Regions from separate parts of the Roseibium sp. QJM3NY_11 genome, predicted to be linked through region 1. Evidence: riboswitches for the same ligand, from Rfam matches in the RefSeq annotation. Region 1 holds a riboswitch; the other holds the start of a gene.
What was found. A riboswitch is a leader RNA that binds a small molecule or an ion and turns the genes downstream of it on or off. The one in region 1 is predicted to bind FMN.
Positions count from the first base shown of each region.

Region 2: another riboswitch for FMN. It lies ahead of AC0VX3_RS13160 (DMT family transporter); the one in region 1 lies ahead of AC0VX3_RS21120 (6,7-dimethyl-8-ribityllumazine synthase).

Region 1 covers NZ_CM149660.1:4,578,243-4,593,993, reverse strand. Annotated here, with positions in the region: gene AC0VX3_RS21130 (nitrate reductase) at 1-1,092, shown strand, start outside; gene cysG (siroheme synthase CysG) at 1,067-2,566, shown strand; FMN riboswitch at 2,606-2,761, shown strand; gene AC0VX3_RS21120 (6,7-dimethyl-8-ribityllumazine synthase) at 2,827-3,297, shown strand; gene AC0VX3_RS21115 (dimethylsulfonioproprionate lyase family protein) at 3,362-3,523, opposite strand; gene AC0VX3_RS21110 (SDR family NAD(P)-dependent oxidoreductase) at 3,697-4,446, opposite strand; gene aptA (omega-aminotransferase AptA) at 4,635-5,951, shown strand; gene AC0VX3_RS21100 (aminotransferase-like domain-containing protein) at 6,083-7,570, opposite strand; gene AC0VX3_RS21095 (extracellular solute-binding protein) at 7,848-8,984, shown strand; gene AC0VX3_RS21090 (ABC transporter ATP-binding protein) at 9,096-10,184, shown strand; gene AC0VX3_RS21085 (ABC transporter permease) at 10,187-11,110, shown strand; gene AC0VX3_RS21080 (ABC transporter permease) at 11,107-12,342, shown strand; gene AC0VX3_RS21075 (peptidoglycan-binding domain-containing protein) at 12,599-13,972, shown strand; gene AC0VX3_RS21070 (FmdB family zinc ribbon protein) at 14,012-14,386, opposite strand; gene fmdA (formamidase) at 14,396-15,625, opposite strand; gene urtE (urea ABC transporter ATP-binding subunit UrtE) at 15,689-15,751, opposite strand, start outside.
Region 2 covers NZ_CM149660.1:2,830,258-2,846,008, reverse strand. Annotated here, with positions in the region: gene mgtE (magnesium transporter) at 1-1,029, opposite strand, end outside; gene AC0VX3_RS13205 (hypothetical protein) at 1,245-1,589, opposite strand; gene AC0VX3_RS13200 (hypothetical protein) at 1,724-2,305, opposite strand; tRNA gene AC0VX3_RS13195 (tRNA-Leu) at 2,521-2,607, opposite strand; gene AC0VX3_RS13190 (FliM/FliN family flagellar motor switch protein) at 2,740-3,006, opposite strand; gene lipB (lipoyl(octanoyl) transferase LipB) at 3,104-3,811, shown strand; gene AC0VX3_RS13180 (NAD-dependent epimerase/dehydratase family protein) at 3,935-4,798, opposite strand; gene AC0VX3_RS13175 (glycosyltransferase) at 4,799-5,665, opposite strand; gene AC0VX3_RS13170 (NAD-dependent epimerase/dehydratase family protein) at 5,675-6,895, opposite strand; gene AC0VX3_RS13165 (acylphosphatase) at 7,054-7,341, opposite strand; gene AC0VX3_RS13160 (DMT family transporter) at 7,373-8,320, opposite strand; FMN riboswitch at 8,373-8,562, opposite strand; gene AC0VX3_RS13155 (HAD family hydrolase) at 8,613-9,263, opposite strand; gene AC0VX3_RS13150 (hypothetical protein) at 9,298-10,866, opposite strand; gene AC0VX3_RS13145 (acetyl-CoA carboxylase biotin carboxylase subunit) at 11,072-13,084, opposite strand; gene AC0VX3_RS13140 (hypothetical protein) at 13,277-13,753, shown strand; gene AC0VX3_RS13135 (hypothetical protein) at 13,873-14,343, shown strand; gene AC0VX3_RS13130 (hypothetical protein) at 14,501-14,815, shown strand; gene AC0VX3_RS13125 (acyl-CoA carboxylase subunit beta) at 14,882-15,751, opposite strand, start outside.

The sequences.
Region 1 (15,751 bases):
TATGACGCACAGCCGCCGGTTCAGTGGCCGCAGACGCAAAAGGGCGGCAGCGAGGAGACGCGGTTCTTCGCCTCCGGCGGCTTTTTCACGGCCGATCGCAAGGCCAATCTGGTGCCGGTTGAATTCAGGGCTCCCGAAAAGCACGGGCGGACCTATCCCTTCACCCTGAACACCGGCCGGATCCGAGACCAGTGGCACACAATGACCCGCACCGGCATGACCGCGCGGCTGGCCTCCCACATCGCCGAACCCTTTGCCGAAATTCACCCGGAGGATGCCGCGCCGCTGGGCATTTCCGCAGCCGATCTGGTCGAGGTCAAAAGCCCGTTCGGAAAGGTTACGCTCCGCGCGCAACTGACGGAACGGGTGCGGAAAGGCACGGTCTTCGTGCCGATGCACTGGACCGACCAGTTCGCCGCCTCCGCGCGCATCGACACGGTTGTGGCGCCCCGCACCGATCCGGTTTCGGGCCAGCCGGGCTCGAAATTCACACCGGTGTCCGTGAAAAGGTCGGCCATGACCTGGCACGGTTTCGCCATCCTGAGGCAAAGACCCCGGGACATCCCGGCCGACTATTGGGCGATTGCCAGGGTGGAGGGTGGTTACCGTCTGGAACTGGCGGGCAGCGGCGCGCCTGATTTCGAGGACCTGGCCACACGTCTTGCCGGCGATACCGGAGAAGCGCTCCGGTTTCACGATGCGGCGAGCGGCCAACTTCGTGTGGCCGTCTGGCAGGAGAACACACTGCAGGCGCTCATCTATCTCGGCGCGGAACCGGTTGCCGTCTCGCGCGGCTGGGCCTGTGGCCTGCTGGCGGAAGCCGCTGGTCAGCCGGGCCTGCGCCACCGGGTGCTGGCTGGACGCGCACCATCCGACAGGCCCGACCCCGGCGCGATCGTCTGTTCGTGCTTCCAGGTCGGCGCCAACCAGATCGCGGACGCCGTCCAGGCGGGGGCGGACAGTGTCCAGGCGGTCGGGAGCTGTCTGAAGGCCGGCACCAATTGCGGCTCCTGCCGTTCGGAAATCCGCATGCTGATCGATACACTCAACCAGGAGGTGGCCGAAGATGCCGACATCGCGAAAGCCGGTTGAGGTCGGCGCGCGCCGCCGCGCGGCTCCCATCGAGACCCTTGCCAGTCTGCCGCTCTTCTTTCCATTGCAAGGGCGAAGGATCGTCGTCGCGGGAGGAACGGATGCGGCCTGCTGGAAGGCGGAGCTGCTTGCCGCGAGCGGGGCGCAGGTTCATGTCTACGCCGAAAACCCGACCCCTGCCTTCCAGGACCTGATCGCGTCGGCAACGGACGGGCGGCATTACACCCATCATGCCCGACCCTGGAGCGCGGACTGTCTTCAGGGAGCGGCCCTGGCGGTGGCGGACGCGGCAAGCGATGGCGAGGCGAGGGCGTTTCACTGCGCGGCCGGGGCGGCCGGCGTTCCCGTCAACGTCATCGACAATCCGCCCTATTGCCAGTTTCAGTTCGGCTCCATCGTCAACCGGTCGCCCGTGGTGATCGGCATTTCGACAAGCGGTGTCGCGCCCATTCTCGGGCAGGCCATCCGCCGCCGCATCGAAACGCTTCTGCCGGCGAGCCTGCAGGACTGGGCGAAGCTCGCGGGCAGGATCCGTCAACGGGTCATGACCAACCTTTCCGCAGGTCTTGAGCGGCGCCGGTTCTGGGAAAGCTTCACCGACCTGGCCTTTTCCGGCGAAGCGGCGCCGGAGGAAGACCGGGCCAGGGACCTGCTCCCGCGGATCGAGGCCGGTTCCGGCTCGGCGGGGGGACGGGTGACGCTCGTCGGCGCCGGCCCCGGGGATGCGGAATATCTGACATTGAAGGCCGTCAGGGCCTTGCAGGGCGCCGATGTGATCCTGTTCGACGATCTTGTCGACGACGCGGTCCTGGAACTGGCCCGCAGGGAGGCCAAACGCATGCTCGTCGGCAAGCGTGGCGGCCGGGAAAGCTGCCGGCAGGAAGACATCAACGACCTGATGGTTTCGCTTGCGCGCCGGGGCAAGAATGTTGTCAGGCTCAAGTCCGGCGATCCGATGATCTTCGGCCGCGCGGGCGAGGAGCTGGAAAGGCTTCGCCAGGAAGGCATCCCGGCTTCGGTCGTCCCCGGCATCACTGCGGCCTCGGCCATGGCGGCCGCACTCGGCATTTCGCTCACCCACCGGGATCACGCCCAGAGCGTGCGCTTTGTCACGGGCCACTCCAGAAACGGAGATTTGCCGGACACGGTCGACTGGAAGGGCCTGACGGACCCGGCGACGACAACCGTCTTCTACATGGCCGGCCGCATGGCCGCGCGCATCAGTGAGCGGCTGATCCGGGAAGGCCGCCATCCGGACACTCCCGTGCGTGCCATGACCAACATATCGCGATCCGATGCGGCGTCCTGGGCCGGGCCCCTGGCGGGTCTGGGCGAGGGCGTGGACGGACTGCGAACGGCGGGCCCTGTTCTCATCGCCGTTGGGGAGGTGTTGGCGGAACGGTCCATGGCGGCCGCCGAGGGGGCGTGTGATTCGGGAACGTCCGATGACCAGCCGGCCACTGCGTTCGGGTGACGCCGCCGTTGACATTTCGGGACCATGCGACTAGCTGCAATGTGTTCTCAGGGCGGGGTGAAAGTCCCCACCGGCGGTGATAGCCCGCGAGCGCCATTCCTTAAAATGGATCGGAAGATCCGGCTTTTGGATGGGTCAGCAGATCCGGTGAAATTCCGGGGCCGACGGTCATAGTCCGGATGGAAGAGAATTGGACAGTTTGGTTTCGGCCGAGGATTGTTCTGCTCTGGGATCTTGTCAGGTAAAAAGGATCCGGAACTGTGACAAAATCCCCCAGATTTGCATTTATCAAGGCCGGTTGGCATGCGGATATCGTCGATCAGGCTCTTGCCGGTTTCAAGGAGCGTCTCGCGGAACTCGGCGCCGACGCCGATGTGGCCGTGTTCGATGTGCCCGGCGCCTTCGAAATGCCGTTGCTCGCGCAGAAACTTGCCGAGACCGGAACATATGACGCGATCGCGGCGTGTGCTCTCGTGGTCGACGGCGGCATCTACCGGCATGATTTCGTGGCCCAGACGGTGGTCGAGGGGCTGATGAACGCCGGTTTGAAAACCGGTGTGCCGATCCTGTCGGTGTCCCTGACCCCGCATCACTTCCAGCCGTCGGAGGACCATCAGGATTTCTATCACGCGCATTTTCTGAAGAAGGGCCGGGAGGCGGCGGATGCTGCTGTTCAGGTGGCCGGCGTCCATGCGGCCTTGCCGCGGATACCCACACGCGCCGTCGCCTGACCGGCTGCCGTTGCTGTTCCGCGGCGTGCGTCCGACTGCCGTCGCCAGCAAGGGGATCTGACTTTCAGCCGGCGCTCACATCGCGGTCGAGCAGAAACCACAAGGCCAGCAGCGGGTCCGCACGTGATTGCATGGTGTGCCGGATCCGCGGCGGATTGTGAAACGTCCCACCGGCGCCCGGTTCCACCCAGTCGTCCTCGCCGTGACGGAACGCACCGTCCGACAGCGCGAGGTCGATTTCCTCCGGCGGACATCCGGGCAGGATCGCTCAAGGCCCCGCCGAGCACGCCAACGGCAGCGTCCAGAAACGATTGCAGAGCGGGAGGACGGGTCATGTGTCGGGCCTTGTCATGGTTCCCTGCCACTCCACCATTTGCATCCCCGTGCCGCAATGGCGGATCAGCGCTCGCGGGCGATTTGCCAGCCGGCCCAGGACTGGCTGACCGGCATGATTTCCAGGGAGTTGATGTTGAGATGGGAAGGCTGGGTGGCGATCCAGTGGACGGTGTTTGCAATGTCTTCTGGCTGGATCGCGTTGGCGCCTTCGTAAAGCGCATCGTAGCTTTCCGTGTTGCCGCCGGTACGCACCAGCGTGAATTCGCTTTCGCACAAGCCCGGTTCGATCGAGGTCACCCGGACGCCCTTGCCATGAAGGTCCGAGCGCAATCCGAGTGAAAACTGGCGCAGAAAGGCCTTGGTGCCGGCATAGACATTGCCGCCCGGATAGGGCCAGTTGGCGGCGATGGAGGAAATGTTGACGATCATGCCCTTGCGCTCGATGAGCCTGGGCAGCAGCAGATCGGTGATCGTGACCAGGCCGGTGATATTGGTATCGATCATGGTCTTCCAGTCGGACAGCTTCGTGTCCGGAGCCGACGCGGTGCCTAGGGCAAGTCCGGCATTGTTCACCAGAACGTCGATGTCCTGAAACGCTTCCGGCAGGCCGGCAAGAGCATTTCTGGTTGCCGCCTCGTCCATGATGTCGAAAACCACCGGGCAAAAGGCGCCGCCAAGCTCTTCCCCCAGCTTTTCCAGCCGGTCCGCCCGCCGGCCGGTGCCCACGACCTTCCAGCCGTTTTTGGCAAACAGACGGGCCGTTGCCTGGCCGAAACCCGATGTGGTTCCGGTGATGAGGATTGTGCCGGTCATGGGCCTGCCTTTCTGAGTTTGCCTTCAGCGTTCGTAATGACCGGACCATACGAACATGGCGCGCCGGCACAATGGCCAATCGGGACACCGGCGTCCCTGGCCCTTACGAATGCGAGCGCTGGCTCTAAGGACGCGTCACGTCTGGTCCTAGGAGTGATCGGACCGTTTCGATCTTGAGGACCCGCACCATGACCCATATGCCGATCAACATGGACCATCACTGGATGCCGTTCACCAACAACCGGCTGTTCCACGAAGAGCCGCAAATGTTCGAACGGGCGGAGGGCGTGCGCTACTGGACACCGGACGGCCGGGAAGTGCTGGACGGGTCATCGGGCCTGTTCACCTGCGCGGCCGGTCACGGACGCAGGGAAATCGCCGAAGCGGTCTACAAACAGCTTCAGGAACTGGATTACACGCCGCATTTTCAGCGCGCCGCCCCGGTCTCCTTCAAGCTGGCGGAAGCCCTGAGCGAGATCCTGCCCGAAGGGCTTGACCGGATCTTCTTCGCCTCTTCCGGCTCCGAGGCGGTCGACAGCGCCATCAAGATCTGCCTTGCCTACCACAAGGCCAGGGGCGAGCCCCAGCGCACACGTTTCGTCTCGCGGTCCTGGGCCTATCACGGCGTCAACCTCGGCGGCACGTCGCTGGCGGGGATGGTCGGCAACCGGCGCGACTTTTCCGGTGTGACCTGCGACGTGGTTCACATGCGTCACACCTGGAATGAGGACCAGCGGTTCACGAGGGGCCAGCCGGAAGACGGCGCTTATCTGGCCGATGACCTTGAAGAGATCTGCAAGACCTATGGGGGCGAGACCATCGCGGCGGTCTTCGTCGAACCCATCGCCGGGTCCATCGGCACCATCGTGCCGCCCATAGGCTATCTGCAGCGCCTGCGGGAAATTGCCGACAAATACGGCATTCTCCTGGTGTTCGACGAGGTCATCACCGGGTTCGGCCGCACGGGTTCAGCCTTTGCCGCCCAGGAATTCGGCGTGACGCCAGATGTCATGACCATGGCGAAGGCTCTGACCAACGGCGCCATCCCGATGAGCGCCGTTGCCGTGAAAACCGAAATCCAGGAGGCCGTGATCGAGTCCATCACCGCCGACCGGCCGGAACTGATGCACGGCTACACCTATTCCGCCCACCCGGTTGCCTGCGCAGCAGCGCTGGCAACCCTCGGCATCTACAAGTCCGAAGGCCTGTTCGAACGGGCCGCCAGCCTGTCGGCGACCTTTCTCGACAGCGTCTTCAGCCTGCGCAACCTTCCCCACGTCTCCGATCTGCGCGGCTACGGCATGATGGCCGGCATCCAGCTCACGCCGGGCGAAGCGCCCGGGGCCAAGGGATCCATCGTCCAGCGGCGGCTGTTCGACGAGGGCCTGCACGTCAAGGCGACCGGCGACGCCCTGATCTTCGCCCCCGCCCTGACGACGCAGGAAGAGGACCTGTCGAAGATGGTCGACATGCTTCAGAACGTTCTGGGCAGGGCGGAGCTGTAGCCACGCCCGCCGCCGTTGCCACCAATGCCGTCCCGGCCCTGAGCCGGGACCTCTTCGCCCACCGCGTAGGCTGTACCGTGTGATGAGGTCCCGGATCTTCGCTGCGCTGCGTCCGGGACGGCACTGGGATGTTACCGCCGCGTGCAGCTTGCCAGCAGCTCGCCGAGCAGGCGGATGCCCGGTTCCATCTTTTCCTCGGCGATGGCGCCGAAGCCGAGACGGATGCGGTTGCGGGGCTTTTCCGGTGAAAGATAGTGGATGTCGCCGGCTTCGATCAGGATGCCGTGTTCGGCGGCCAATGCCTGCAGGTCCATGGCGCGGGTTTCTTCGGGAAGCCTGATCCAGACGCCGGAGCCGCCTGTGGTGACGGTTGCCTCGCAGGCGGGCAGATGTGTTTCGATCAGCCTGAAGATCTTCTTCCACTTCTGCGACAGGATTTTCCTCTGACGGCGGATGTGGGAATCGTAGTGGCCCTCGGAGAGAAAGATCGCCATCGCGCGCTGGTCGAGCGCGGAGGGGTGCCGGTACATCAGCCGCCGCAAGGCCCTGAGTTCCCTGACAATGCGCCGGTCCGCCGCGATGAAACCCAGACGCAGGCCGGGAAACAGCGCCTTCGAAAGGCTGGCGACATGAATGACCCGGCCGGTCCGGTCGAAACTGCGCAGGGACGGTTTCTGGGCGCCGACGAAATTTAGCTCATGCTCATAGTCGTCTTCCAGGATGATGAAGTCCTGGGTTTCCGCCTGGGCCAGCAACCTCAGACGCCGCTCCATGGACATGGTGACATTGGTCGGCGACTGGTGCCCCGGCGTGACATAGACCAGCCGCGCGCCTGCCAGCTCGTCGCCGACACGCATGCCGTTGGAGTCCACCCGGTGGGACCTGATGCGCGCGCCGAGCGCCTGGAATATGTTGCGGGCATCCACATAGCCAGGTTCCTCGATATCCACCCGGACGCCGGGACGGCAGAACAGATGGGCCGCCATGAACAGCGCGTTCTGCGCTCCGACCGTGATCAGGATCTCGTCGGGATCCGCCCGGAACCCGCGCTGCGGCAGCATCCGCCGGATGATCTGGTCGACCAGCATCGGATCGTCCCGGTCGACCAGGTCGCCGATCCAGGTGGGGGCGTGCTGGGCGGTTCCGGCCAGACGGATGCAATCGCGCCAGCGCGCGACGGAGGTCTTGTCGGGCGCGAGCTGGCCAAAGATGAAGGGATACTCGAAGGACTGCCAGTCGGCCGGTTTGAGAATGTTCTCCTGGTCCGAGTAGCGGCAGACGAAAAGCGCGTCCGGGTCGAAGGGATGCTCGGATCGGGGAAGGATTTCCTTGGCATGATCGTCGACGCGGATGTTCAGTTGTTCGCGCACGTGACGCTCGTTGATGAAGTAACCGCGCCGGCTGACCGACTTCAGATAGCCGTCTTCCACCAGCCGCTCATAGACGATGGCGACCGTATTGCGCGACACGTTGATCTGCCTTGAAAACACGCGCGTTGCCGGCAGTGGCTCATGCAGGGGCCAGATGCCGTCGAGGATCGCCTCGATCAGCCGTTCCTGGATCTGGTGCTGCAGGCGCCGGTTCGGATCGAAAGGTGTGTCGAAATAGCTTGTAAGCATCTGAATTTCCGCAATGCCGAAAGGGGTGCCGCCGGGACCCACCGGAAGTCGCGGCGACAGTTTTGGCCTTGATTGCGCACCTGGCAAACCCCCTGGCATGCCCTGGCACCATAGTTTGCATCCTCTGGCTCTAAGGCGGGATGTTGCACCGCAATAGTCTTCGGGTCAACGCGGCGCAGGATCGTCATGGGCAATGCGACCCATACGAAAAAAGCGGCCTGCTCCGCGCCAGAGCGATGAACAGTTTTGCAAGACCAGCAGGCAAGGGGATGTCACAATGAATTTCAAAAAGGGTCCACGCACCACGCGGCGTGATTTCCTGAAGAGCGCGGCCGCGGCCGGCGCGGGGCTGTCCATGCCCGCGATCGTCAGTTCCAGCGTGCTGGCCTCGTCCGGCGAAATCAACATCATGATGTGGTCGGACTATCTGCCGGAGAGCTTCGTCAGCGGCTTCACCGACAAGACCGGGATCAAGATCAACTTCACCGGCATCGGCTCCAACGAGGAAATCATCAACAAGCTGAAGGCCACAAGCGGCGAAGGCTTCGACATCGTCTCCCCGACCGTGAACCGCAATCTGCTCTGGGCGGAGCTTGGCCTGCTGCAGCCGTTCGACATGTCCAAGGTCGACATCGACAAGGTCAACCCTTCCATGGCACTCGGTGAGACCCACTGGAATTTCGACGGCAAGGGCGTTTTCTGGCTGCCGCATATCTGGGGCACGGAAGGCATCGCGTGGCGCACCGACGCCTTCGTGCCGGCGGGTGAATTCCCGAGCTACTACGACGTCTGGGACGAGGCCAACGCGGGCAAGACCATGGGCCGTGGCCACTCCATGCTGCTGGGCCTGGGCCTCGGTCTGGAAGGACGCGGCGAACTCGATGCCGGGTCCATGTGGGCAGCCTATGAAAGCCCGGAAAAGATGGACGAGGTCTGGACAAAGGTCGTCGACGCCGCCATCGCCAAGAAGCCGAACATCAAGCTGATCTGGAACGATGCCGACACCCAGAAGAACGGTCTTCTGAACGAAGGCGTCGTCGTCGGTCAGACCTGGGACGGTCCGCCGCTGGCGCTCAAGACGGCGGGTGAACCGGTCATGTACCGGGCGCCGAAAGAAGGGGCCATGGCCTGGGTCGACGGTCTGGCCATGCCGACCGGCGCCAAGAACATCGAGCAGATCTACGCCTTCATCGAGGCGGCCTATGACGCCAAGCTGGCTGGCGAGGCGATCGCGACCCACGGCTACAATTCGCCTGTGGTCGGCGCTGCGGAGTTCGGCGGTGAAATCTACGCCAAGAACTTCGCCGATGCCTATCCGGGAGAAGCGCTGGGCAATCTGAACGCCTGGCCCGCCGAGGCGCCCTGGTACTCGGAAAAGCGGACCGAATACACCAACAAGTTCCTGTCCGCCTGACACATCCGGACGAACGGCTACCTGATGCCGGACGCAGTTCCGTCCGGCATCGGGGCGCCCGTTTTGTCCGTTCCGTTCAGCCGTCTTTCCGAGAGCGTCCCCGACAGCGTCATGGCCACAAAAGATATTGTACTGGATCACGTTTCCATACGCTTCGGCGCCTATACGGCGGTCGACAACGCCCATCTCGTGATCAAGGGCGGGGAGTTCTTCTCCTTTCTCGGCCCGTCGGGATGCGGCAAGACAACCTTGCTGCGCTGCATTTCGGGCTTCAGCGATCCGACCGAAGGCCGGGTCCTGATCGGCGGCCAGGACATGAAGGGCATCGGCCCCAACAAGCGCCCGACGGCGCTGATTTTCCAGAACCTGGCGCTGTTTCCGCTGATGAGCGTTGCCGACAACATCGCCTTCCCGCTGGAAGTGCGCGGTATCGGCCGCAAGGACCGCCGCAAGCGGGCCGAAGAGCTTCTGGAGATGATTGCGCTGCCCGGTGTCGGCGACAAGAAAGTCCACGAGTTGTCCGGTGGGCAGCGTCAGCGCGTCGCGATTGCCCGCGCCCTGGCAGTGGAACCCGACATTCTTCTGCTCGACGAACCCCTGTCCGCCCTCGACCTGAAACTGCGGCATCACATGCGTACGGAACTGCGCACCATCCAGCAGCAGGTCGGGCTGACCTTCATCTACATCACACATGACCAGGGCGAAGCCCTGACCATGTCCGACCGGGTCGCGGTGATGAATGCCGGGGTCATCGAACAGGTCGATCCGCCGGAGACGATCTACAACCGCCCCAAGACCGCATTCGTGGCCTCCTTCGTGGGCGAATCCAACGCGATCCAAGGCAAGGTGGCGTCCCAGGCGGACGCGCTTGTATCGGTCGAAACGCCGCTCGGGCGCCTGCAGGGACGCGCCGCCGGCGGGCGCCAGTACAAGGCCGGCGACGACTGCATCCTGTTCATCCGGCCGGAGCAACTGAGCGTCGGCGACGGCCTGTCGAATTCCGTGACCGCCAACTGGGTCAAGGAAGAGTTCGAGGGCAACGCACGGCAGATGTTCCTGGAGGCGAACGGTGTTCCGCTGCGCCTGTCCCGGGTCAATCTCGGCGGCACAGCCGGATCGATTTCGGGAGCGGCGGTGCCGATCGGTTTCGAACCCGACCAGGCCATCGTGCTGCCGCATGGCGATCTGGCGGGGGCATAGGGATGCGGGCCCTGCAGACCGCCATGAAGGAAATCGCCGGCAAGCACGGTCTTGGTGCGGCCGCCTTTGTCGGTGTCGCCGTCCTGATCTGGGTGATCTTCCTGATCGTCCTGCCCCAGATCGCGATGCTCGATTATTCGTTCCGGTTCAACCTGCCCGCCGCGGATGTCGGCGGGCCACAGGATGTCTATACGCTGGAGAACTACGCCTATTTCTTCCAGGGCAATGACGGCACGGTGAACACGCTCGATATCGGCATTCTGGTCAGGACGCTGGTCGCGGCGGTGTTCGTCACCTGCATCGACATCCTCTTGTGCTATCCGATCGCATTCATCCTGGCCCATTCGGCCACCGGTGTCGCGGCACGAATGATGGTGATCGGCCTGATCGTGCCCTTCTGGGTCAACGAGATCCTGCGCGCCTTCGCCTTCCGCGTGCTGTTCGGCGCCACCGGCCTGATCAACGGCGTCGGCATGTCGATGGGCCTTTGGGACCAGCCAGTCGACTTCATCCGGGCGGATGTGGCGCTCTATTCCGGGCTGACCTATGCCTACATCCTGCTGATGGTGTTTCCGATCTTCAACGCCGTGGAAGCGCTGGACCGGAACCAGATCGAAGCGGCGCGTGACATGGGCGCGAGCTGGTGGCGGGTACATTGGCGGGTGGTGCTGCCGGTGGCCAAGCCGGGCATCGCCTCCGGCGCGACCATGGTCTTCATGCTGACGGCGGGCGCTCTGGCCGCACCGCAGATCCTGGGCGGGCCGTCCAGCCTGTGGTTCACCCAGCTCATCTACCAGTGGTTCAACGAGAGCGCCAACTGGCAGCGCGGGTCGGCCTATGCGGTCATCCTGCTCATCGTCTGCATCTCCTTCGTGATGATGCTGATGCGGGTGTTCAAGGTATCCATCGGGGAGATCGGCCGATGAACCGGGGTGCGGGCGGCGGCGGCGTCGCGGCAGGGTTCTCCCTGCTTTTCTTCTCTTTCCTGTTCGGTCCGCTGATCATCATGGTGATCACGGCGTTCAACTCCTCGTCTTTCCCGAGGATCACCCCGTGGGAGTGTTTCACCACGGAATGGTTCGGTGTCCTGTTCGCCAACGACCGGCTCATGAGCGGGCTGCTGAACAGCCTGGTGATCGCCGTCAGCGTCGTGGCCATTGCGGTGCCGATCGGTCTTGCCGGCGCGCTGGCCCTGTCGGAGCTCAGCTCCCGGCTGCGGGCGGTGCTCTATACGGTGCTGATCACGCCGATCCTGATACCCGGCGTGGTTCTGGGAATTTCGACCATCGTCTTCTGGGGCGCGCTCGGGCGCAGTGTCGGGGCGGAATACGGGTCGTTCTTTTTCAGCGGCATGTTCCTGACCCTGGCCGGACAGGTCACCTTCGTATCCGCCTATGCCATGCTGGTGTTCCTGGCACGGCTGCAGAGGTTCGATCCGATCCTGACCGAGGCCGCGCTCGATCTCGGCGCCACGCCCGGCCAGGCCTTCCGCAAGATCCTCCTGCCGTTCCTCGGCCCGGCCATCGGCTCGGCGGCCTTTCTGACGTTCCTGGCATCGTTCGAGAACTACAACACCACCGTGTTCACGATCCTGTCCGGCAACACGTTCACCACGGCGCTGGCCTCCAAGGTCCGGCACGGCACCGATCCTTCGCTGTCGGCGCTGGCGGTGATCATCATCGGGATCACGCTCATCGGCGCCATCGTCCATGAGGCCCACACGCGCCGCAAGGAAATGCTGCGTTCCGGGGTCGCCACACGCTCGCGCATCTATGGCAATCCGGTTCTGAAGACCCTGGTCCATCCGTTGACGGTCTTTCTGATCCTTGCAGGCCTTGCGGGCCTGGCCACCTGGCAGGGCACCCGGCAGGACGCGTCCGTCTGCAAGCAGCAGATCCTTGATGACAAGCGCGCGCGCCAGCACGAGCTTCTGGAACAGCAGCGCCTGAAAATGCAGGAACGGCAAAAGACCTCCGCACCGGTATCCGCGCCCGCCGACGCGCCGGCCAGGTCCAGCCCGTCTCCGTTCGGCGGCGCCTTCAGCCCCAATGGCCTGAAACCGGGACAGGACGCGCCGGCTGCCGCCGATACACCGGCAAAGGCCAATCCCTCCCCGTTCGGTGGAGCGTTCAACCCGAACGGTCTGAAGCCGGACTAGCGCCTGCGGGGTTCGGACCGGTTTCTGCCAGATCGGTGCGGGCAGTCCCGCGCCGCTGAGCACATTTGCAAAAAAAACAGCCATCGCGACCGGCCAAGAGGAAAGCTGTGTCGTGGATCACGGTACGCGGGTTCATCCGGTGCTAGTTCGATGGACATCCGGGGGGACATGTTCGGGATTGAGGAGGATGGCACGTTTCGGCGTGACGCAAATTCAGCCTCCACGGTCCCGTGAGCCAGCGAACCGAGGCGGGATGATGTCGAATTTACCCAGAGTCAGTATAGCCCGGTCGGTCGGCTATCGCGGCCAGAACAATATTGCAGACGTCCGAACCGTTCAGGAACGGCTCAATCTTCTGTTGGATCCGTCCCGCACGCCCCTGGTGGAGGACGGCTTTCACGGTCCCCTGACCAAGGGACTTATAGGCGATTTCCAGAGCAAGGTTCTGGGTTTCATGAGCCCCGATCAGCGCGTCGACCCGGTTGGCCCGACCCTGTCGGCGCTCAACGATGCGGCCTCGGCGGCAAAATGGAAGGGTGCGCCTGTCACTCCAAAACCGGTGCAGCCGAAGGACAATCCGAAACCGGACAAACCCATTGATCCGAGTGGCATGCCAAAGATCCCCGTCTTCGGCCCGACAGACGGAAACCTGGGTTTCGACAGTTTTCCCGCGCCGTCGCAGGTGCTGGGTCCGTTACAGGTGAAATTCCCTCCGGAACGTGACGGCGCCTGGATCATGGTGCCGGAAGGGAGTGAACGCTCGCTCCGGATCGGAATCGATCCCGACAGTCCGGTCCGGATAGCGGGAAAGGGCGTCGACGAGGATGGCTATGCACGCGCTTTCAGCAACGAACGGCTGATCCGTGCGGTCATCAAGGGCCAGTGTCTGGTGATCAAGGGACTGAACTCCTGCAAGGACTGCATGCTTGATCTGTTTCAGAACGGCAAACACCTGAGGGTCTATGTGTCCGTGAAACCGCGCAGGATCGTTCCTATCTTTGCCTTTTACGTACAGCACGGACCAGGCCTGAAATCACGCGTCTCGAGCGGTGAACTGCGGACCGTGTTGAAAATCGCGAACAGCGAAATCCTGATCCCTCAGTGCAACGTGGAACTTCGGCTGCTCGGCGACGAATTGCTGTCGCACAAGGAGATCGGCCGCCATCTCGGTTTTGTCGTCCGGGAGGATGTGTTCAAGGAGAAAAAGGACGAATTCAAATACCTCAAGCCCTTTGCGAAGGATCGTATGTTTCCGCAACCTGCAGGGGCGGAGCATGTCATGACCGTGAACGTGTTCATCGTGCGGGAAATTGTCAGTGCCCAGAAAAAGGGCGAACGGCCGATGAAGGTGAACGGCCTGATGAGTTACACCACCGGAATGTGCCTGCTCGATGACCGGTCCTACGGCAAGACGACCCACATCAAGTCGATTGCACGCACGCTTTCCCACGAAATCGGCCATCTTCTGATACAGCAGCTTTACATCCACAACGCCGACATGGTGCAGCCTAACGCGCATAATCCCTACGACGATGCGCTGATGTTTTCGGGAGGCCTGGGAAACAAGTTGTACCGGGTCGAGGTGGAAGCCATGAACCCGACGTCCTTCCGGCCGCCGTCCTGGTATTAGTAACCCTGAAATTTGCAGGACAGGCGGCTGGAAGCTGTTTCAGTGGCTGATCATCCACGGCCGTTTCGACGGGAAGGTCTTGCTGCCGTCGGCCTTGTAGACCGCACTGGAACGGAAATTTCCCTTGCTGCCGGAGCAGCAGGAACATCCGGACGGATGGCGCTTGCGGGCTTCCTTCGCCCGGTCCTCCCGTCCGGATTTCGTCGAGAACGCCGGGTTGTGGCGGGCGGTCTCGTTGCGCTCGTGTGCCGAGCGCTGCTCCGTTGACAGGCCCGGCATGTTCGGCGCCCGCAGGAGGGCCCTTGGGGCCTCCTGCCTGCACGCCGGACAGGCGATCGGATCGGCATGCGCGGACATCGGTCGCTGGGCGGTGATGGGTCCGCAGGATGCGCAAAGATAGTCGTAGACCGGCATGGGCGCTCCTTAAAGATCCGGTGCCAGCGGCACGTCGATGGATCCGTCGAGATGTTTCATCGGCCCGTCCGATCCCGGCATCATGTCGAATTCGAAGATGTCGGTCGGCAGCCAGAGGGTCGCGCAGGCATTGGGGATATCGACCACGCCGGAGATATGTCCCTGCACCGGGGCGGTGCCGAGAATGGCGTAGGCCTGGGCGCCGGTATAGCCGAATTTCTTCATGTACTCGATGGCGTTGAGACAGGCCATGCGGTAGGCGATATGGACATCCAGGTAATGCTGGGTGCCGGCCTCGTCGACCGAAATGCCCTCGAAGATCAGGTAGTCGTCGTATTTCGGCGTGATCGGCGAGGGTTTGAAGATCGGGTTCTTGACACCGTATTTGGCGATCCCGTCCTTGATCAGGGTCACGCGGATGTGCAGCCATCCGGCCATCTCGATTGCGCCGCAGAAAGTGATCTCGCCATCGCCCTGGCTGAAGTGGAGATCGCCCATGGAAAGGCCGGCGCCGTCGACATAGACCGGGAAATAGATCTTCGAGCCGCGGGACAGATCCTTGATGTCGCAATTGCCGCCGTGTTCGCGCGGCGGCACGGTGCGGGCGCCTTCCGCGGCCGCCTTGTCCCTGGCCTCGCCCTTCAACTGGCCCATATGTGCCGACTGGGTGTTGGGCAGGGCGGCCAGCGCCGGCACCCGGTCCGGGTCCATGTCGAAAAGGGACGTCTCGCGCTCGTTCCAGGTGTCGAGCATCTTGCGGTCCGGCAGGCAGCCGATCAGGCCCGGATGGATCAGCCCGGCATAGTTGACGCCCGGCACGTGGCGCGAGCGGGTGAACATGCCCTCGAAGTCCCAGATCGACTTCTGCGCCTGCGGGAAATGCTCGGTCAGGAAGCCGCCGCCATTCTGTTTGGAGAAGAAGCCGTTGAAACCCCACAGCATTTCTTCCTTGGCACCGATGTCGAGAATGTCGACCACCAGAAGATCGCCCGGCTCGGCGCCCTTGACGCCGATCGGGCCGGACAGGTAGTGCACCTGTTCCAGTTCCACGTCTCGCACGTCGGCGGCGTCGTCGTCATTCTTGATCTGGCCGCCGGTCCAGTCGTAGGTCTCGACCTTGAAATCGTCGCCCGGCTCCACCCAGACCGCCATCGGAATGTCGGGATGCCAGCGATTGTGGATCTTCTCGTTGGTATGCGGAGACTCGCTCAAGTCTACCGAGATCAGCGTATCAGCCATTGGGTTTCTCCTCTTGAAAATGCGCCGTTTTCCCGGGCGCGGTTGAGCTTTGAAAGATCCGGATCAGACAGACAGGAAAGCGGAGACCTTCGCCTCGTCGACATTGGCGCGGGGTTCATCGTGAAC
Region 2 (15,751 bases), 1.7 Mb from region 1:
AGCGACGATTGGCATCAGCACGGCGAGCGCCACCATGGCTTCGATCGTGTCCTCGAACAGGGCGATCACCACGGAAGCCAGCACCGCGGTGCCGAGGTTGACGACCAGCCAGGCCAGCCGCGAGCGTGCGATGGTCACGACACTGTCTGAAATCTCCTCGTCCCCGACCCCGGCAAGGGCGCGCAGATCCTCTTCGGCCTCTTCCTGGATCACGTCGACGATGTCGTCGACGGTCAGGACGCCGACCAGCCGGTCGTTCTCGTCGACCACGGCGGAAGAAACGAGGTTGTAGCGCTCGAACCGCCGGGCGACTTCCTCCTGATCTTCCGTCGCCAACACGGCCTGGCGGCTTTCCTGCATGATGGACGTGACCTTCTCCTTGCGCTTGGTGCGCAGGATCTTGTCGAGATGGACCGAGCCGAGCAGCTTGAAGGCCGGATCGACCACGTAGATCTCGTAAAAACTGTCCGGCAGGTCGCGGGCTTCACGCATGTAGTCGATGGTCTGGCCGACCGTCCAGAACGGTGCGACAGCGATGAATTCACTCTGCATGCGCCGGCCGGCGCTGTCTTCGGGATAATCGAGCGCCTTCTGCAACTGCGCCCGGTCGGCATAGGGCAGCTCTTCCAGGATCGCCGCCTGGTCGTCCTCGTCAAGGTCTTCCAGAATGTAGACGGCGTCGTCCGAATCGAGGTCTTCCAGACCCTCGGCGATGACATCATGCGGCAGGTCCTCCAGCAATTGCAGGCGGACCGCCTCGTCGATCTCCGTGAGCGCGGTGTAGTCGAAGTCGTCCCCGAGCAAGCGGACAAACGCCGCCCGGTCTTCCGTTTTGAGGGTTTCCAGAAGATCGCCGGTGTCGGCTTCGTGCAGATCGGCCGCAAGCGCCCCCAGCGCATCACCGTCATTTGCCTGGATCGCGGCTTCGACGGCGGCAATGAATTCCGGATTGAGGTGCTCTTCCTCGTCGCGAACCGCGATTGCCGGACCGGGAGTGGCGGCCTTTTCAAGCTCCGCTGCTTCGCTCATCCGGCACCTCCCTTCATCACGCGTCGATCACTCCCGGCGAAGCGGCGCCGGGCCTTGTGCCCAGAACTATCGTTTGCCGTTAGAAAGCGCCACAGGAAAAGCGGGCCGGTTCAAAGTCTCGCACCAGGCGGCATTGGATCGGTCGGTTTACGGCGGATAAGCCGACACATCGGCGCACCCGAGCACGGATGACCGTACAGCCATTTCAAGCCGGATCAGAAGCCCGGACACGACTTGGCGCGCGCCGACTGGCGCAGGATTTCGAGATAGTCGCGTGCCTTTTCGGGCAGGATGGCCTCGCTGTCTGAAATGCAGCGCTTTGCCCGCTGGAAGGCGCGCCGGGCCCTTGCACTCTTCAGGCAGACCCGCCCCTCCGCCAGGACTTCCTGCTCGACATACCAATGCTGCTGGCAGGTCATCGCGCCGAACCGACCTGGATTGACGGAGAGGCTTTGCGCTGCCCCCGGCATCACCGTGAGGCTGACCATAACGCCCGCCAGCGCCGAGACCTTCAATGGCCCGGGCCACAAACGTCTGGCCCGTGCGGCAGATGTGTTCATGCCGTCAGGTCTCCTTGGGATCGTCGCCGCTTCCGCAATACGGCACGGGACACCGCGTCACGGTCACCTGCATTCCCGGCAAAATTGGGGCTGCCGCTGGCACGGCAGCACCTTCCCTCATGCCAATGCGAGCCTCAGCGCGCACATTCCGGAGGAAGCGTGTCCATGGTCCAGTCGCTCACCTTCATGGCCGGCAGGGATGTCTTGAACGTCTTGCCGTTGTGAACGCCCTTTCCGGTGAGCAGATTAACGTCGCATTGTCCGGCGGCATCCGGGTCAAGCGTGTCGTAATAGGTGTAGGTGTAGCCTGCGACCACGAACGCGCCGCGGCGGTAGGCGATCGTCAGGATCTGCTCCCAGCGTTCCCGGCCGACGGCGGAATTTTCCGAATAGATCTTCAGAGATCCATGGTCCCTGGCTTCGAGCCACGGCTCCTGGCCATACATGCCGCCGCGCCAGACGATGTCGCTGGCATGGACGGTCTGTTTCCAGCCGTCGCCCGCGTCCGTGAAAATATAAAGGTCTGCGCCCTCCTCGGTTTCGGCGAGCACGGCCCGGTAGCGCAGAATGTCGCCATCCACCGGCACGGTCGCCGATCCGGCAACGGCCTCGGCCGGGATCATGGCGCTCTGGGCCGCGGCGGGCAGCGAATGGATCGCCAGCAGCAATGCCGCAACGACACATACGGCAACAGGGAAACGGAACTTTGACACCATCACGGTTCTCCGGGACGCATTGGCCGGCGGCCGGTCGTCGCCGCTCGCCGTAGCGACTGTTTCAGGAAAGGAGAGGAAAGCACATCACGACAGCGGTCAAAAGCCCCCGGGCGAATTCCATCATCGAATTGAAGCAGGTTCCGGATCCGGGGCGTCAGGAATCAAAAAGGCCACCCGGAGGCGGCCAATTGAAGCAACTCGTGTTGCTGTTCGAATGGTGCGGTCGAGAAGACTCGAACTTCCACGGGTTTTACCCCACAGCGACCTCAACGCTGCGCGTCTACCAATTCCGCCACGACCGCATATTCGATTGTTCCCGGCGCCTGTCAGCGTCGAGGCGCTCCATGTAGCAAAAGGACTTTGGGGGCGCAAGTGCCGATTTCGCAATAATTCACAAGTGCATGGTTTTCCACGCGCCGGAAGGTTTCAGCAGCTCAGAGCGGCCCGTCGGTGCGCATCGGCCGGATTTCGGGTGGCCGCAGCAGAACTTCGGTGATCGAAATCCCGATGCGTTCTCCAAGCAGCACCACCTGCCCCTTGGCCACCAGGGTGTTGTTGGCGTAGACCTTGACGTCATCATCCTCGGAAACGTCCAGGTCGATCACGGCACCACGCCCCATGCGCAACAGCTGGTGAACGGGCATCTCGTTCTCGCCAAGCACGACGGAAATATCGACATTGATCTCATCGAAGGTGGTCATCTGACGCCTTGATCCTTAAATAGGGCGAACACCCGCCAGCGCTTAACCATATCACGGCACGGCAAGCCAGCTCAAAAAACAATAGAGTGTCATCCACATGTCACCCGCTGAAAGAGACGCCCTTTCCCTGAGTTTTCTGCCTGAATCCGGCTCTCCGCCGGTGGAATGGCGGATTTCGGACGATCCGGTCGATTACGAGACCGCGCTTCGGGAGATGGACGACCGGGTCCAGAGAATCATTGCCGGCGACGCCGGCGAACAGATCTGGCTGCTGGAGCATCCCCCGCTTTATACCGCCGGAACCAGCGCGCAGGACAGCGATCTGGTGGCTCCGGACAGGTTCCCGGTCTATCGCGCGGGGCGCGGCGGACAGCACACCTATCATGGCCCCGGCCAGCGGGTCGCCTATGTCATGCTCGACCTGAAGCGGCGCCAGCCCGATGTGCGCGCCTTCGTGTCCGCGCTCGAAGCCTGGCTGATCGGCACGCTGTGGCAGTATCATCTGCGCGGTGAACGTCGCGAGGACAGGGTCGGCGTGTGGGTCCGGCGCCCGGATCGCGGTGCCGACCACGAAGACAAGATTGCCGCCATCGGTATCCGGCTGCGCAAGTGGGTCACGTTCCACGGCATCAGTTTCAATGTCGAACCCGAGCTGGAGCATTTTTCCGGCATCGTTCCATGCGGCGTCACCGACCATGGCGTCACCAGTCTGGTCGATCTCGGCATCCCGGTGACCATGGCGGAAAACGACAGCGTTCTGCGCGCGGAATTCGAAAAGATCTTCGGTCCGACAGCGGACGCCTGACACTTCCGCCCCTCCACCAGTGGGACCGCGCGCCCTGCACTCAGGCCGTACTTTCAGGATTGGGCGATCAGGACTGGGCCATCAGGACTGGGCCATCAGGACTGGGCCATCAGGACTGGGCCATCAGGACTGGGAACGCAGAAATGCCTGCAAGCGTCCCGGACCTCCCGGCGACCAGCCAAGTGTCCTGAGCCTGTCGATCGCCATGACACCCGGTGCGCCGTCCCCCGGCACCGGCAGAGCCCGGTCCAGGCCGATGGTTTTTGAATAGAGCCGCAGCAATTCGTGCCGGTCCAGGAGCAGGTCGGACACGTTGAAGATCCCGAAGGGACTGCTCGCCTTCAGGTCCTGCCGCAGCATCAGGGCAACGGCTCCGGCAAGATCGTCGCCATGGACTTCCGTGCCGATCCGCGGCGGTACAGCTTCTCCCCGCCTGAAAGTCTCGAAAAGATCCGACCATTTGTGCCCGGCCCTTCCGGGCGGGACCCCGTAAACTCCGGTCGCGCGCAGCACACTGCCTCGAAAGCTGACGCCGCAAAGCGCTTGCAGAGCCCGTTCGCCGGCCAGTTTCACCTCGCCGTAAAGCGAATCCGGCAGGGGTTCGTCCGTTTCCAGCAGGATTTCGCCGCTGCGGTGATCGCCATAGACCGCCCGGCTGGATAAAAACACTGCTTGCCGGCAACCGGCCCTTCTGGCGGCCTCGAACAGCCGCCGGGACCCGTCCACATTCACGCTCTGAAACGTTTCGGGATCCGAGCCCTCCCCGCCGCGAAACCTGCCCGGTTCGTGCAGCAGCGCGCAATGCACCAATGCGTCGGCTGCCGGCAGGTTCGGCACCGGATCAGCCAGATCAAACCCGCTGAACGCAACTGAAGGGTCATCGACCGGGCGCCGGCCCAGAGCCGTCACCCTGCATCCGTCCGCCAGCAGCTTGCGCATGACGAACCGTCCGATATCGCCGCTCGCGCCTGTCAGGAGGACATGCATTCACGACACCTTTCGGTCGGCCCATTCCCGCGGACCTGGAAGTCCGGCAATATCCTCCGGGATACCGGTTCCGGTGGCAAAGGCCTGCCAGAGGTCGATCAGGGGCCGCAGCCGCTCCGATTTGTCGTGGCCGTCCTGCCAGGGTTTTTCGTACTGGTAATGCAGGATGTGGATCCGGTTCCAGTCCCATAGGTCAGGCAGGTTGAACCAGACATATTGCAGCATGTTGTAGAACACCGGCAGGCCATGCCACTCCGGAAACCAGCTTTCCAGAAAAGTCTGGTCCGTCCGCCGCCAGAAGGCCTCCGGCCGGTCGAGGCGCTCGAGCATGGCCGCATAGGTCGCCTGGCTCGGACGGGCGGTGAAGACACCGCTGTTCATGCGATGGAAGTCCTGCAGGCCTTCATAGACATTCGGCGCCGCGCAGAATTCCGGATAGTCGAACAGCTTGTCGCAGGTCTTCAGAACCAGCGCGTCCGCGTCGATGAAGACGACCTTGTCATACGCGTCGAGCTGCCAGAGACGCAGTTTCACGAAATTGTCCAGCGGCGTGTGAAACACCGGCTTGCCGCCCTTGGCGAACGGCGCCGCCGTGTGCAGCCGGCCACGTTCGTGGCGTTCGTTGAAGGCCTCCGACGTCGGCAACCGGTCACACCGCCCCAAGCACGGATCGAACTCCTGCAGCACCGACAGATCGGCGTCCTCGACGCCCGGAGTGACCAGGACCACCAGATCCGCCGCCGTGCCGGTCCGCCGGAGCGAACGCAGCAAGGCGGACGCACCGAGCACGTAATCGCGGTTGGTCACCAGCGTGACATAGGCGGTTCTGGCGCCCGGGGCGCGGTCAAACCGGGGAGCATCCTGCATCTTCCGTCCTCAGGAGACCGACTTGAGCCTGGGATGTTCCGGATCCCGCTCGATCTCTTCCCCGATCTGCTTCGTCCAGGCAGATACCGCCGGGACGCGGCTGCGGTCGACGCGGTAGGAATAGGTCTTGGCGACATCGACCACCTCGCTCAGCAGCCCTTCCTCCAGCGTGATCGGGTTGAGACCCAGCTCCAGGAACTGCTTGTTCTCGACCACCAGATCGTTTTCCGCGGCTTCTTTGCGCGGGTTCGGCAAATGAGCCACCTTGGCGCCGGTGAGACGCGAGATCATTTCCGCGAGGTCGCGGACGCGGTGGGTTTCGGTCATCTGGTTGAACACCTTGACCTTGTCGCCCCGTACGGGCGCGTTCTTGAGCGCAAGCTCGATGCAGCGCACCGAATCCTGGATGTGAATGAACGCCCGTGTCTGTCCGCCTGTGCCGTGCACCGTCAGCGGATAGCCGATGGCCGCCTGGATGAGGAATCGGTTCAGCACGGTGCCGTAATCGCCATCGTAGTCAAACCGGTTGATGAGCTGCTTGTGGCGCTGGGTCTGCTGCGTATGCGTGCCCCAGACGATGCCCTGATGCAGATCGGTGATCCGCAGCCCGTCATTCTTGGCGTAAAACTGGAACAGGAGCTGATCCAGGCATTTGGTCATGTGATAGATCGAGCCCGGATTGGCAGGATAGAGAATGTCCTGGCTGGCCTTGTCCCCGCTGAGCGTCTCCACGTCGACGGACAGATACCCTTCCGGGATCGCCGCACCGACGCTGGAATAGCCATAGACGCCCATGGTGCCGAGGTGCACGAGATGGGCATCGAGGTCCAGCTCCACCATCGCGTTGAGCAGATGGTGTGTGGCGCTGACGTTGTTGTTGACCGTGTAGTTCTTGTGGTGATCCGATTTCATCGAATAGGGAGCTGCGCGCTGTTCCGCAAAATGGATGATCGCGTCCGGCCGGGTTTCTCCCAACCACGCCTTGAAGACCTCGTAGTCCCTGGCGATGTCAATCAGCTGGAAGCGAATCGTGTTGCCGGTTTCCTGTTTCCAGATGCGGGTGCGTTCCTGGATGGAGTCCATGGGCGTAAGAGACTGCACGCCGAGTTCGGCGTCGATCCACCGCCGGCTCAGATTGTCGACGATATGGACTTCGTGTCCCTGATCGGACAGGTGCAAGGATGTGGGCCAGCCGACAAAACCGTCACCGCCAAGTATCGCAATCTTCACAGAAAATCTCCCTGGGTTATTCCGGCGGAGCGAGCGGACCGCTCCGATTGCTCCATTTGAGAGATCAGATCATTGCGATATTTCCGTGACAACTCAACATCGAACTTCGAAATTGATACAGGAAGAGGCGAATGGTCACGGGCATTCCGGCAGGTTTGTCAGACTGTTGCGCAGATCTCGAAGCCGCTGTCGACGGGATCGACCGGCTCCAGATCCCTGACAAGGCTGACGCGGGCCAGCGACGGTCCCTGCCAGAGCACATCCAGCATGTCCACCACCGTGTCCGACGGCCCCGAAAAGACGGCTTCGACGGCGCCGGACGCATGGTTCCGGACCCAGCCGGAAAGCGCGCGCGCCACCGCCTGGTCCGCGCACCAGGCCCTGTAGCCGACACCCTGCACCCGGCCCTCTATCAGTACGTGAACGGTCAATGTGTCCGCCGTCATGAAGCACTCCTGTCAGCCGCTGCGGCAAAGATTAGTGCGCTTCGGACCGGGTGGCTAGGGCGTTTGCCCGCGCCATGCGCTTCTGTTCGTCCAGCATCACCAGCAGCGACGCGCCGACGATCACCAGCGCGCCCGGCCAGAAGGCGCCGGCCGGGGCGAATCCGAAGGCGAAGAACCCGACGGCGATGTTGAGCGGCAGCTTCAGATGGTCGAAGGGCTGCACGAAGGTGGCATCCGCCTTCTGATAGGCGAGCGTCAGCAGGTAGTTGGCAAGCACCGTCAGGACGCCGGCGCCGACCAGGAGCCAGAGAGCCGCGCCGGAGGGCACGATGCCGCCCTCGCCCAGCGCCAGCAGAGCGTTGACCGGTGTCAGCAGAAGCAGCAGGTAGACCGTGATGGTATCGGCATGCTCGGTCCGGGTGAGCTTCTTGGTGACCAGCGAGGTCCCCGCCCAGAACGCCGCCGCTCCGACGGGCAGAAGGGCCGCCAGGCTGAAACTGTCCGTCCAGGGCTCCAGAATGATCATTCCGCCCGAAAAGCCGGCAAGCGTCGCCAGCCAGCGGACCACGCTGACCCGCTCGCCGAAAAACAGCTTGGCGCCGAGAATGACGAAGAACGGCGACGTCATCACCAATGCGATCGCCTGCCAGATCTCGACTTGGGCCAGACCCGCGACCCAGAGCTGGATGCCGATCACGGCGAAACCGGCGCGCAGGAGATGCCATCCGGGTTGCCGCGTCTTCAACGCCCCCGGCCCGCGCCGCAGGACTAAGGGCAAGGCCACCAGCAGGCCCAGCGCATATTGCCAGAAGGCGGCCGATGTCGACGGGACGCCAAGTTGCATCGTCGCGCCCTGGAGGGCGCCGTTGACCAGTGCGAAACAGGCCCCCGCCCCGACCATGGCCAGCGCGGCAAGAAGTGATTTCCGGGAACTGTCCGGCATGGCATGCCCTTCTGTGTGATCCGTTCCATAGTCCATCAGAACAGTCTCAACAGACACGCGCCCGCACCGCCCCGGCTGGGGCTTGCGGCCAAGTTCTCTCTCATCCGGACTTTCAGGTGGATCCCGAGTGTCGAAATCACACCAACCGTCGGCTCCGGCCTCTCACCGGATCTGCTGACCCTGACAGCGCATAGATAGGTGCTGCCGCCAGGCGCTCGCGGGCTCCAGGTCTCCCTGATACCGCCGGTGGGGAGTTTCACCCCGCCCCGAGAACTGTTCCCTCAGCGCTGTTTACGCGTTGGCCGGCGCCTTTGCAACGCTGACAGGCCTAAATTTTCAGTATCGCTGAAATCTGCTCGGGCCTTTCGGCAATCAATATCGGTCTTTCCGCCTCCAGTTCCTCCCGGCTGCCATAGCCCCACAGGACCCCGACTCCGGCAACGTCATTGGCGTTGGCGCCGATGAGATCATGCTTGCGATCGCCGATCATGACCGTTTCCGACGGCCTGATTCCCTCCTGCCGCAGGATATGGCCGATCAGCTCCGCCTTCGCCGACCGTGTACCGTCCAGCTCGGAGCCGTAGACCTTGCCGAAATACGGCGACAGACCGAAATGCGCCACGATCTTGCCGGCGTAGACATGCGGTTTGGACGTACACACATGAAGCGTCGCGCCTGCATCGCGCAGCGCTGCGAGACAGTCCACGATACCGTCGATGAGCCCATTCTCGAAAAGGCCCGTCACCGTGTACCGCTCACGGTAGAAGGCAACCGCCCGGTCGAGTTCGGTCCGCTCGTCTGTTCCAAGGAGAACCTCGAAGCTGTCCCACAAGGGCGGCCCGATGCACCAGCGCAGATCTTCCGCGGCCGGCACCAGGCTTCCCATCTTCTCCAGAGCATACTGGATGGAGCGGACGATCCCCTCGAACGGATCGGTCAACGTCCCGTCGAGATCAAAGAGCAGTGTTGGGCTGGTCAAAATTCACCTTTCGAAACAACATCTTGCCAAGAGCCTATCCGGCATGGTCCTTGTGGAGATAGATCACCAGGTCACCAAGCTGCCGGTAGACGGAGTAGTTCTCTTCAATCCAGCTTCCAACACGCGCGCCGGTCGTTTCCGAAAAATACCAGGGCGGCATGTCTTTTGCGACAATGAACGCCGGCTTCAGGTCCATCAGCCGGCCGACTTCGTCACCGGACACATAGCCCGCATCGGCCAGGGGCCTGTAGACCGAACTGTCCGGGTTGATATTCGCCGGATGGGTGAGCGCCCGCGAAAGCGGAACGGAATTCAGATACATGTGCACGATTTGATAGTTCATCGCCCAGACCCGCTTGTCGGCGATGTCCGAGGCAAGAATGACCCGCGCAGCTTTCTGGACAAAATGGGCATCCTGCAATCTGCCACGATTCTCGAACACGCCGATTGCCGATGGCAGCGTGATCGCCAGTGCCCCCGCGACCATGACAAGAACGCCCGCAACACCCGCTCCGTGCGCAATACGGGATCCCGTGGCCCGCGAGATCCCGCAGGCAACGAGGACAGCCAGCAGCGGAAAGACCTGGTTCCAGTAGTGGGAATAGGCGGCGCCTCCCAAAATGATGGACAGCAAGACCGCGATCAGGACGAAACCCGTTGCCAACACGGTGCGCTCACCCAGCAGGAACGTTCTGCCCGAACGCCCCGGCAGTTGAATTGCCAACACGACAAACGCCCCGGCAAGAACAAGCGTCGCACTCGCGAACACCAGCGGTTCGTGCAGGATCCTGCCGCCCCAGTAGACCGCGTGCGCGCTCAAGGTGTTCATGATGGAGCCGTCTTCCCGCGACGCATAGGAGATCGGCGCATCAATCATCGCCAGCTTCAAGGTGGCCAGTTCGCCCTGCGCGGCGTAAACGCCGACCAGCAACACGACAGGCACCATACCGCCCACGATATAAGACGACACTCTTCCCGCAGCGCCACGCATCCCCTGGCCGCGCAGCACGATCAGGAGATAGATCCCCAGTGTCACGGCAACCAGACCGAGATTGCTTCGGGTCAGGACCGCGAGGGACACCAGCAATCCCGCGGCGGCAAGACGCGCGGGCGTAAGCGACGGGGAAGAGGCCAGGTAAACGGCCGGCATGAGAAATGCCATCGCCAGATGCTCGGTCTGTGTGTGCTGGGCAAATCCGGACGCACTCAGGCTGACCAGAAACAATGTTCCGAGCCCGGCGCTGAAAGCGCCGGCAGACCGGCTGGCGGTCAGAAACGTGAAACAGCAGATCACGATCAGGCTGGCATCTCCGAACGCCCTGAGGGACCACAGAGTGTCACCGAAAACGCTCATCCAGCCACCGAGGGCCAGGAACAGGACCGGTGGTTTCAGATCGAACAACTCGACAAATGGCAGATGTCCGCGCGCTACACTCTGCGCCATCAGGGCAAAGGTGCTCTCGTCCCAGTCCAGGACCTCCGTGGACAAGGAACCGATCTGGGTCAGCATCACCAGAACCGCGAACAGCAGCATCCAGATCAGGTTGACCAGAACCGCGGTCTGCTTGTCTTCTGTGACCAGATTTTCGCTATCAACAGCCATGCACGCCCCGCCCGGATCAATCAGCGGCCGAACTCAAACAGAACCCGCGAGAAGTCGCAAGCCCCTGAAACCCCGTGTTGACGGCAGACACGATCGGCCCGGATGGAACATACTTTGGCCAGCCCGGCAGGGACCGGCTGCCCGGCGCCCCTGAGGGCGCCGGCTTTTGATCGCCCAGGCTGCAGCAAACGGAGGGCTGCCGGGCTCAGGAAAATTCCATGATCACCGCATCCACGGCAAGACTGTCGCCGGGGGCCGCCTTGATGGCCGTCACCGTGCAGTCCCGTTCGGCGCGCAAGACGTTTTCCATCTTCATGGCTTCCACCACCGCAAGCTGCTCGCCTGCCTTCACTTCCTGCCCTTCCGCGACGGCGATCGAAACCACAAGGCCCGGCATCGGACACAGCAGCAGCTTCGATGTGTCGGGGGGAAGTTTTTCCGGCATGAGCTGGTCAAGCTCGGCAATGCGCGGGGTCATGACTTTCGCGATCACCGAATAACCCTGCCAGTCGAGACGGTAGCCACCGCGCACGGGCCGCACCTGAACCGTGACCTGCCGGTTTCCGATCGTTCCGGACCACAGGGGATCCCCCGGCGCCCAGTCGGCCTCGACGGTCACGACAGGTCCATCGCCGATCGCTACGTCCATTTCCACGGGTGTGGCGGGATAGCCGGCAGCCAGGCGGATCGGCACGTAGGTCTTGTCCAGCTTGATCACCCAGTCCTCGCGGATGGCGCCCGAATGCGGCCTCAGCCGTCCGGGCAGATGATCCAGCCGCTCGCGCTCCAGCGCGCCCATCGACAGCGTCACCGCCGCCAGGACAGAATAGGCGGCCGCGTCCGGCTGCGCCGGTGCAAACCCATCGGGATATTCATCGGCGATGAAACTGGTGGACAATTGTCCGGAGCGCCAGCGCGGATGGTTCATCAGCGCCGTCAGGAACGGCACGTTGTGCTGGATACCGTCGACGTAGAACGCGTCCAGCGCAGAACTCATCGCATCGATCGCCTCTGCGCGGGTCGGTGCATGCGTGACCAGCTTGGCGATCATCGGATCGTAGAACATGGAAATCTCCGACCCCTCGACGACACCCGTGTCGTTGCGGATCGTCACGCCGTCGCTGGCCGATTCCTCCGGTGGCCGATAGCGCACCAGCCGTCCGATCGACGGCAGGAAATTGCGGTAGGGATCTTCGGCATAGATCCGGCTTTCCACCGACCAGCCGTTCAGCTTCACATCGTCCTGCCTGATCTGGAGCGCCTCGCCCGCCGCGGACCGGATCATCTGTTCCACAAGATCCACCCCGGTTATCAGTTCGGTCACCGGGTGTTCGACCTGCAGGCGCGTGTTCATCTCGAGGAAGAAGAAACTCTTGTCCTGACCGGAAACGAATTCGACCGTTCCGGCGCTGTCGTAATCAACGGCTTTTGCCAGGGCGACCGCCTGTTCGCCCATCATCCGGCGGGTGTCCTCGTCGAGCAGCGGCGACGGCGCCTCTTCGATGACCTTCTGGTTGCGGCGCTGGATCGAGCATTCCCGTTCGCCCAGATAGATTGCATTGCCGTGCTTGTCGCCCAGAACCTGAATTTCGATGTGGCGCGGATTTTCAATGAACTTTTCGATGAAGACCCGATCGTCGCCGAAGGACGACGCGGCCTCCGATTTCGAGCGGACGTAGCCGTCGCGAACCTCTTCGGCGTTCCAGGCAACGCGCATGCCCTTGCCGCCACCGCCGGCCGACGCCTTGATCATCACCGGGTAGCCGATATCCGCGGCGATCTCGACCGCCTGGTCCGCCGACTCGATCACGCCGAGATAACCCGGGACAGTGCTGACACTGGCCTCGTTGGCGAACTTCTTGGATTCGATCTTGTCGCCCATGGCTTCGATGGCGCGCGGATTGGGACCGATCCAGACGATACCCTCCTTTGCCAGAGCGGCCGGAAAGCTCGCGCGTTCCGACAGGAACCCGTAGCCCGGATGGACCGCCTCGGCCCCGGTCTGCTTGCAGGCCGCGATGATCTTGTCGGCGACGAGATAGGACTCCGCCGCCGCCGCCGGCCCGATATGCACCGCTTCGTCCGCCATTTCCACATGCAGCGCATCGCGGTCCGCATCGGAATAGACAGCAACCGTGCGGATGCCCATACGGCGCGCGGTCTTGATAACCCGGCACGCGATCTCACCCCGGTTGGCGACAAGAATTTTCGAAAACATGAATTTCCACCCGACTGGCCTGTTTTAAAAGTTGTAGGCCGCGCCAGATCGGCACGCAACTTATCCAAAGGGCGAGACGTGTTTTTGCGGAGCCTGCCGAAGAGCCGGTTCCGGGAGCGGTGACAAGATTGTAATTTATCCGAATATTAATAAACTTATTGCAGTAATTACTTGTGCAAACGAGGAATTCAGATGATCAGACGCGTTGCAGGCGCCCTTCTCGCCAGTATGCTGTTATCGCCCGCAGCACTCGCTGCTAGTGCCGGCAAGTGGAACAGTGGCGAGGTCAACGGCTTTACACGCTACTGGACCACCAACAGTTCCGGAGCGAGTTTCGTTGTCTGGTGTCACCCTGAGCGCAAGGTCAACGGCACGCTTTTTCATATCCTGATAGACGGCAAGACTCCGGCGCCCAACACCCGGATCAAGCTGGTTCTGGACAGGGAAATTCTTGAACTTCCCGTCAACAATCAGGGCTATATCGACACCGGCTGCGCCACGTGTTCCGACAGTTTCGGCTACATCTGGCACCGTATGCGCGCCGCCCACTCCATGGCCGTCAAGTTCTATGACCAGCGCTATGCCGGTTTCTCGCTGAAAGGCGCGCCGGAGATCCTGCCGGGGCCGGTCTGCCCGACCGACTGGCAGAAGAAACAGCCGAACAGCTGATCAGCGCCTCAAATTCAATGCCCACCGCACAAATTATCCCCTTCAGTGGAACACCTTGTTTCTTAAGGATTCCTTAGGCAGCCTATGTAATTTTTCCAATGATTATTTGGACGGGTCTGATGAATCGGATTATTTTTCTACTGGGTGTCTGCCTGATGATTGACGCATCGCCTGCCGGTGCTGCCGAGGCAGGCATCTGGCGCAGCGATACCGCGCATGGCTATGAGCGTTACTGGACCGAAAACAAGGACGGTGCCCGGTTTGCCATCTGGTGTCCGCCCAGCCACGATATCAAGGCGGCTCTTATCGGGATCGACATCAACGGCCGGTTGCCGGCCCCGGATACCGTTGTTCGGGTGGAACTGAACCGCAAGCTCATCAAGTTCAAGGTCGGTCACGACGGATACATCCACAACACCTGCGCCTCCTGCCCTGACAACCTGACCTATTTCTGGCACCAGATGCGTTCCGCCCCGAGAGTCATGGTTCTGTTCGACGACAAGCGATATGCGGGTTTTTCCCTCCGCGGCATCCAGAAGGCGACACCGCACTCCGTCTGCGCCAGCCAACTGTCCCGGAACACCCGGTAGAACGCGCAATCGGCCCATCCGTGCTCAGGGTCACATTTCAGCCCGCCTCCCCGGGTCATAATCCACACTCATTGGTACAAGAACCAGAGGAAGTCGCAGGAGCCGTGCGCGTACAGGTGCCGGCGGCCGGGTGACTTCGGACCCTCAGGAGGCAGAAATGCGGAAGAACCACTTGCTTGCAACGGCGCTCGTCCTTGCAGGGCTCGGCATGTCCACGGCAGCACAGGCCCGGCCGGATCTTCGCCAGATGACCTGCGGACAGGCCCAGAACCTGGTCCGCCAGCACGGCGCCGTTGTGTTCACCACCGGCCGGCACACCTATTCCATGTTTGTCTCGAACCGCAGCTATTGCGACCGCAACCAGGTCCTGTTCACCCAGTTCGGACCGACCCGGGATCATCCCAAATGCCCGGTTGCCTTCGAATGCAGGGAACCCCTGTTCGAGCGCGGCCCCTTCAGACGCTGGAATTGACGCCGCCGGCAGGGCGCATCCGCCCGGCCGTCTTCCGCTCCGGTCACACCTGCACGGGCCCGTATCCTAAAGCGGAATATTGTCGTGTTTTTTCCACGGCATTTCGGCCTTCTTCGATCGCAGCAGCGCCAGAGCCTTGGCAACACGGCGCCGCGTCGAATGCGGCCGGATGACATCATCGATGTAGCCGCGCTCCGCGGCCACGAACGGATTGGCGAACCGGTCCTCGTATTCCCGGGTGCGCTCGGCGATCTTGTCCTTGTCGCCCAGTTCCGAGCGGTAAAGGATTTCAACGGCGCCCTTGGCCCCCATCACGGCGATTTCCGCGCTCGGCCAGGCATAGTTGATGTCGCCGCGAATGTGCTTTGAACTCATCACATCGTACGCGCCACCATAGGCCTTGCGCGTGATCACGGTGATCTTCGGCACGGTTGCCTCCGCATAGGCGAACAGAAGCTTGGCGCCATGCTTGATCAGGCCGCCATATTCCTGGGACGTGCCCGGCAGAAAGCCGGGAACATCGACAAAAGTCACCAGCGGGATGGAAAAACAGTCGCAGAAACGGACGAAACGGGCGGCCTTGCGGCTCGCATCCGAATCCAGAACCCCGGCAAGCACCATCGGCTGATTGGCGATGATGCCGACGGTCCGGCCTTCCATCCGGCCGAACCCGGTCAGGATGTTTCCGGCAAAACTGCCCTGGATTTCATAGAAATCGCCTTCATCGACCGTCTTCAGGACAAGTTCCTTCATGTCGTAAGGCTTGTTCGGATTATCCGGAATGAGAGTGTCGAGGCTGGTGTCGATCCGGTCCGGATCATCGAAGTGGGTCAGCTCCGGGAGATCCGACTGATTGTTCATCGGCAGAAAATCGATCAGCCGGCGCATCTCCTGAAGGGCTTCCACATCGTTGTCGAACGCACCGTCGGCGATGGA